2 linked regions of the Cellulosilyticum sp. I15G10I2 genome follow. The protein of the gene in region 1 interacts with the protein of each later gene in a pairwise test. Links are inferred from orthologs where the notes say so. Each region holds a gene or a part of one and is shown on either strand. Other genes may lie near its edges.

Region 1 (3,214 bases):
CCTGAGATTCTAGGTATGAGTGACCGTATTCTTGTTATGCATGAAGGTAAGATAACTGGGGAACTAAATAGAGAAGCTGCAACTCAGGAGAGTATCATGAAATGTGCAGTTGGTGTAAAGGGAGGCGCAAATAAATGAGAACATTGCTACAGAAAGATATACTCATGAAATACAAGTCAGTTATAGGGTTGATTCTCTTTTCAGCCATTGTAACAATCATTAATCCAAGTTTTTTAAGTATGTCTAATATACTTAATGTATTTAGACAAACATCTATTAACGCTATTATTGCTGCAGGAATGACATTTATTATACTTACAGGCGGGATTGATCTTTCAGTAGGGTCTATACTTGCAGTAGCAGGTGCTATTGCAGCCACGATGGTTACAGATGGGCAGAATGTAGTTATTGTGCTCCTTGCAACACTTCTGATAGGCGCTGTAATTGGAGCGCTCAACGGTATTATCATCAGCAAAGGAAAGGTACAAGCTTTTATTGCCACATTAGCTATGATGACCTTAGCCAGAGGCTATACTTTAGTATTTACAGATGGTAAACCTATCGGGGTGGAAGCGTCAAAGAGTGCAGATGTTTTTGCATCGATAGGATCAGGTTATATACTTGGTATTCCAATTCCAATATATATTACAGTATTGGTTTTTATGATTTCATACTATATTCTAAAACATACGCGGTTTGGACGCTATATCTATGCTATGGGTGGCAATGAGGAAGCTACTAAGTTATCGGGCATAAATGTAGACTTGGTTAAAATCTATGTTTATGCATTATCAGGGGCTTTAGCAGCCCTTGCGGGTATTATTGTTACAGCAAGACTTTCTTCAGCACAGCCACAAGCGGGTGCCGGTTATGAACTTGATGCTATTGCTGCTGTTGTACTTGGTGGTACAAGTCTTGCGGGAGGAAATGGGAATATATTTGGTACGATAGTTGGGGCGCTTATTATTGGTATCTTAAATAACTCACTGAATTTAATGAATGTATCTTCATACTATCAATTATTGGCCAAAGGATTGGTTATATTGATTGCGGTATTGTTGGATAGAAAAAATAAGTAAAAAGAGATAAGGTAAAAACGAAAACTAGGAGGAAGAAAGATGAAAAAAATTATTGTATTATTAATTGTATTAACATTATCTTTAGGTGTTTTTGCAGGATGTGCAGCTAAAAATTCAGAGCCAAAGGCAGAAGGCAATACAGCCTCAAAACAAATAGGACTTGTTATTTCAACACTTAACAACCCATTTTTTGTAACACTAAAAGAAGGTGCTGAAGAAGAGGCGAAAGCATTAGGCTATGAGCTTGTTGTATTAGATTCACAAAATGATCCAAGCAAAGAAATGTCAAATGTAGAGGACCTTTTAACTAGAAATGTAGCTGTTCTTTTAATTAACCCTACAGATTCAAACTCTGTTGGTAATGCAGTGAAATTAGCTAATAATAAAAAAATACCAGTTATTACTCTAGACCGTGGTGCAGATTCAGGTGAAATCGTTACACATATTGCATCTGATAACGTTGCTGGAGGGAAGATGGCAGGAGAATATATTGTAGAGCAGCTTGGCGGCAAAGGTAATGTGGTAGAGCTTGAAGGGATTGCTGGAGCATCAGCGGCAAGAGACCGTGGAAATGGTTTTAATGAAGCGATCAAAGGATCGGGCATTGAAGTTATAGCAAAACAAACAGCTGATTTTGACAGAACTAAAGGACTTTCAGTTATGGAAAATATTCTTCAGGCACAGCCTAATATTGATGCTGTATTTGCACACAATGATGAAATGGCATTAGGAGCATTAAAAGCTATTCAAGCATCAGGAAGAAACATTATGGTTGTTGGTTTTGATGCGACAGACGATGCAGTAAAAGCAGTGGAAAACGGAGAAATGGCAGCTACAGTTGCACAACAACCTTCTTTAATTGGTTCAGCAGGTATTCGATATGCAGATAAAATTATTAAAGGTGAAACAGTAGAAAATGCTGTACCAATTGAATTGCAATTAATTAAAAAGTAAAAATGCTATGATTTAATTACTAATAGAGCTGACAACGTTCTTTAACGGTGTCAGCTCTATTTATAATATGCTACTGGTTTATCATTATCTTATACATCATTTCATAGAAACGAATTGACAAAAATTATTATCGTGATAAAATAATCTTAAGGTTAGATATTTTTATTACGATAAGAGGTGGTGGGTATGACAGGCGAATTTGATTTTTCATCCTATATTCATTTGGTCGATTTTTTAGGAGCTTGCTTTGGAGAAAACACAGAAGTCGTATTGCATAGTTTTGAAGATATGAACCATTCCGTTATTGCAATACATAATGGACATATCAGCGGCAGAAAAATTGGTGCACCACTCACTAAGTTTGCATTATCAAAATTAAAAGACAAAGGAAAAGAAGGCCCGCCATACTATTTGAATTACTTGGGCATGTCCGAAAACAATATTTCGTTAAGATCCAGCAGTTTTTTTATATTAGACAAGCAAGGTAATCCTAGAGGGATGTTATGTATTAATACAGATGTGACAAAGTACCAGCAAGCGGCAGAGTTATTGCAGAAATTAGCTTTTATGCCATCGACGTACTCTGAAGAAAAGGAAAATAATAATAGTATTGAAGTTTTTCAAGCGACATATGAAGAGGTGATTCAGGGCATAATTAATGATGTCACCCAATCCGCAGGCGTAGCAGTGGAGCGTTTAACTGTGGACGAGAAGGTTGAGATTGTAAAACGTCTCAATGATGAAAAGTTTTTTCTTATAAAAGGCGCTGTAAGCCAGGTTTCGGATATGTTAGGCGTTTCTGAAGCCACCGTGTATAGATACTTAAGTAACATTAATAAAAAAATGAAGAATGGAGAATAACTATGAGCAAAAAAATAATTAATGCAGAGGCAGCACCAGCTGCAATAGGACCTTATTCACATGCAGTGGATACTGGCCTCGGTTTTATTATCACATCAGGTCAAATTCCGATTGATCCTGCAACAGGTGAACTCGTCCCTGGCGGAATTGAAGCGCAAACAGAACAAGTATTTGCAAATTTAAAGGCAGTTCTTGAAGAGGCAGGGTCTTCTTTTGATAAAGTCGTAAAAGCAACTGTATTTTTACAAGATTTAAAAGATTTTGTTGCAGTAAACAACATCTATGCAAAATATTTAGGTGTTGATTCGCCAGCACGTTCA
Region 2 (3,978 bases), on another replicon or contig:
CCGTAACCGGCAGCGTTCTCACTGGCCTCTTCATCCCCGGCGAGACATTGTTGCCCGTTCATTTCATCTCACTCTTACTAGTCTCCGCCGGCATTATAATAGTAAATAGGAAGTAAGTGATAGTATTAAATGTTGGTTGAATTTACTAATCTTCATTTACCCCTTTACAAGTCGTCCATTTAAATTTATAATGTTGTCTATATAAAATTTTATAACTTAAACACAGTGAAAAGGAAAAGTACTATTTTTGATGCGTTTTCAGCGAGTGGGGTTGGTGCAAGCCCATACGATAGAAAATACGAAAAATCCCCTTGGAGTGGCAGACCGAAATCAAGTAGGCTCTGACGGAATCCTACCGTTACTTATTAGGAAAGGTATAACGAGCGGTTTCTCTATAAGAGAGGCAAATCAGGTGGTACCGCGGAAGATATAGTAACTAACTACTCTTTCGTCCTGTTAATGGATGGAGGAGTTTTTTCATGTTTACATTTAATTACAATTTAGGAGGCAAAGTATGTACAAAAAGGTAGATACCAACCTGAACTTTGTGGATAGAGAACTCGATGTCCTGAAGTTTTGGAAGGAACATAATGTATTTGAAGATTCTATAAACGCCCGTACTGACGGACCAACTTTTACTTTTTATGATGGTCCTCCAACAGCAAACGGCAAACCTCATATCGGCCATATTTTAACCCGTGTTATTAAGGACCTTGTGCCACGTTATAAAACAATGAAAGGCTACAAAGTACTTCGTAAAGCTGGCTGGGATACCCACGGGCTTCCTGTAGAGCTTGAAGTTGAAAAACTTCTTGGCATCAGTGGCAAGCCTGAAATTGAAAAATATGGTGTTGAGGACTTTATTACTAAATGTAAAGAAAGTGTATGGAAATATCAAAGTGAATGGGAAAAGATGTCTGACCGTGTAGGCTATTGGGTAGATATGGATGATCCTTATGTAACTTACCATAATAATTATATCGAATCTGTATGGTGGTCTCTTAAACAAATCTGGGACAAGGATCTTATTTATAAAGGTCACAAAATTGTTCCTTACTGCCCTCGTTGCGGGACTTCTCTGTCTTCTCACGAGGTAGCTCAAGGCTACAAGGATATCAAAGATGCCACTGCAGTTGCTAAGTTTAAAGTAAAAGATGAAAACAGCACCTATCTTCTCGCATGGACAACCACCCCTTGGACACTTCCATCAAACGTAGCACTTTGTGTACATCCTGAGCACACTTATGTAAAAGCTGAATTTGATGGTAATAAATACATCCTGGCCGAATCTTTAGTGGCTTCTGTCCTTGGTGAAGGCGCCTGTGTTTTAGAAACATTTCCTGGCAAAGAACTTTGCGGCTTAGAATACGAACCTCTTTTTGACTTTGTAAAACCAGAGAAAAAAGCATGGTTTGTCGTATCTGATACGTATGTAACTCTTACAGATGGTACCGGAATCGTTCATATCGCTCCTGCCTTTGGTGAAGATGATGCAAAAGTAGGGCGTGAAAATGACCTTCCTTTTGTTCAGCTTGTTAACGAACAAGGTTACTTTACACCTGAAGTAGACTTATGGCAAAATATCTTTGTTAAAGATGCAGATAAACATATCCTTAAATGGCTAGGTGAAAATAATAAATTATTTAAATCTGAACCTTATGAACACAGCTATCCTCATTGCTGGAGATGTGATACACCGCTTTTATATTATGCCCGTGATACATGGTTTATCTCTATGACAAAGGTGCGTTCTGCCCTTGTTAAAAATAACAATACTGTTAACTGGCTTCCGCCATCAATTGGTGAGGGACGTTTTGGCAACTTCCTTGAAGGCGTTATCGACTGGGGACTTTCTCGTTCCCGTTATTGGGGTACCCCTCTTCCTATTTGGGAATGTACATGTGGCCATAAACACATGATTGGCAGTATAGAAGAGCTAAAATCAATGAGCTCAGACTGTCCTGATGAAATTGAACTTCATAAACCTTATATTGATGCAGTTCACCTTAACTGTCCAAAATGTCAAAAAGAAATGACAAGAGTTGAAGATGTTATTGACTGTTGGTATGACAGTGGGTCTATGCCTTTTGCACAATGGCACTATCCATTTGAAAACAAAGAGATCTTTGATGATAATTATCCAGCAGACTTTATCTCAGAAGCTGTAGATCAGACCCGTGGCTGGTTCTACACTTTGATGGCTATTTCAACACTAATCTTTGATAAATCGCCTTACAAAAATGTTATTGTTTTAGGACACGTGTGTGATAAAGAAGGTCAAAAAATGAGTAAGCATAAAGGGAATGTAGTAGACCCTTGGAGTGTACTTGATGCACAAGGCGCCGACGCTGTTCGTTGGTATTTCTATTCAGCAAGTTCGCCATGGCTTCCTAGCCGCTTTGGTTCAGAAAATGTAAGCGAATCTCAAAGAAAGTTTATGGGTACATTATGGAATACTTATGCCTTCTATGTGCTTTATGCGAACATTGATGCTTTTGACCCAACACAATATACATTAGATTATGCTTCACTTAATATGATGGATAAATGGGTGCTTTCAAAATTAAATACACTTGTTAAAGATGTGGATGAACATCTTGAAAACTACCGTATTTTTGAAGCTTCTCGTATTATGCAGGACTTTGTAGATGATTTATCTAACTGGTATGTGCGCCGCTCCCGCGAAAGATTCTGGCAAAGTGAAATGCCTCAAGATAAGATTAATGCTTACATGACACTTCACACAGTACTTGTTACACTTGCTAAAATCTCAGCACCATTTGTACCATTTATGTCAGAACAAATCTATCAAAATCTTGTTAGAACTGTAGATACATCAGTGCCTGTCAGTGTTCATCTTTGTGATTTCCCAACATTTAATGAAACAATGATCGATACAGCACTTGAAAATTCTATGGAACAAGTCCTTCAAATCGTTGTACTTGGCCGCAGCTGCCGTAACGAATCTAATATCAAAAATCGTCAGCCTATCGGCACCATGTATGTAGGAGCTTCAGAAGTACTTACTCCGGAATTCATTGAAATTATTGCTGAAGAGTTAAATGTTAAAAACGTGGAGTTTAAAACAGATGCCAGTGAATTTATCACTTATAGCTTTAAACCTCAAATGCGTACTTTAGGACCAAAATATGGTAAGCTCCTAAATGCAATCAGAACAGCCCTTATGGCGCTTGATGGTTCAAAAGCTATGGATGAACTTAATACAAATGGTACATTAAAACTATCCCTTGAAGGTGAAACAATTGAGCTTTCAAAAGAAGATTTACTCATTGACATTGCACAAAAAGGTGGTTTTGTATCCGCAGTTGACAAAGGCTATACAGTCGTTATTGATACAAACCTTTCAGAAGAACTTTTAGAAGAAGGTTTTGTAAGAGAAATCATATCTAAAATACAAACCATGAGAAAAGAAGCTGATTTTGAAGTACAAGATCATATCTTAGTTGCTTATTCTGGCAATGAAAAAATTGCTTCTATTCTAACTAAAAACAATGAACTTGTTGCTCAGGAAGTACTTGCAAACAGTGTATCTGAAGGCACTTTAGATGGGTATACAAAAGAATGGAAAGTAAATGGGGAAACTGTTACGTTTACTGTAAAAAAAGCTTAATAGGCTTACTCATAGAAAGAAGAGGATATTCATAATCTGAATATCCTCTTCTTTCTATTTCAATATTTTTTATACTTATATGTTTTATATGTGGTTCGCGAGTGGGGCGAGAATATTTTTCGTCTCTCCCACCTACCCACCACACTGTCCGAAAACTACTGCATATAGCAGTATATCGGGTATCTTTATAATTGAAGTCCTGATATTAGGTCCGCTTGGCAGGCAGGAGATATTTTTTGTCTTTCCCGCCTTCCCACCGCCATACCCGAGTCAAGTCAAAAAACATCTCCTGCCTACCTCGCTATGCTCTATTATAGATAAGCTTATGAATAAGAAAAAAATATCTA

What was found.
Region 2: the proteins of rbsB (region 1) and ileS interact in binary tests that used the Escherichia coli proteins (3 or more experiments, as listed by UniProt). The link is inferred for Cellulosilyticum sp. I15G10I2 from one-to-one orthologs.

Annotation. Positions count from the first base shown.
Region 1 is NZ_FMMP01000015.1:181,153-184,366, forward strand. What follows is about bases 197-3,075. They hold rbsB (ribose ABC transporter substrate-binding protein RbsB), read left to right. Parts: upstream 197-1,118; coding sequence 1,119-2,033; downstream 2,034-3,075. Other genes in these bases: rbsC (ribose ABC transporter permease), read left to right, coding at 197-1,079; BN3326_RS15075 (helix-turn-helix transcriptional regulator), read left to right, coding at 2,220-2,894; BN3326_RS15080 (RidA family protein), read left to right, coding at 2,897-3,075. Outside these bases: ribose ABC transporter ATP-binding protein RbsA, read left to right, coding at 1-138; more of rbsC, read left to right, coding at 135-196; more of BN3326_RS15080, read left to right, coding at 3,076-3,214. UniProt on the Escherichia coli protein: Part of the ABC transporter complex RbsABC involved in ribose import. Binds ribose. Also serves as the primary chemoreceptor for chemotaxis.
Region 2 is NZ_FMMP01000009.1:145,677-149,654, forward strand. The notes cover bases 189-3,831. They hold ileS (isoleucine--tRNA ligase), read left to right. Parts: upstream 189-514; coding sequence 515-3,631; downstream 3,632-3,831. Also shown: BN3326_RS09305 (DMT family transporter), read left to right, coding at 1-116. UniProt on the Escherichia coli protein: Catalyzes the attachment of isoleucine to tRNA(Ile). As IleRS can inadvertently accommodate and process structurally similar amino acids such as valine, to avoid such errors it has two additional distinct tRNA(Ile)-dependent editing activities.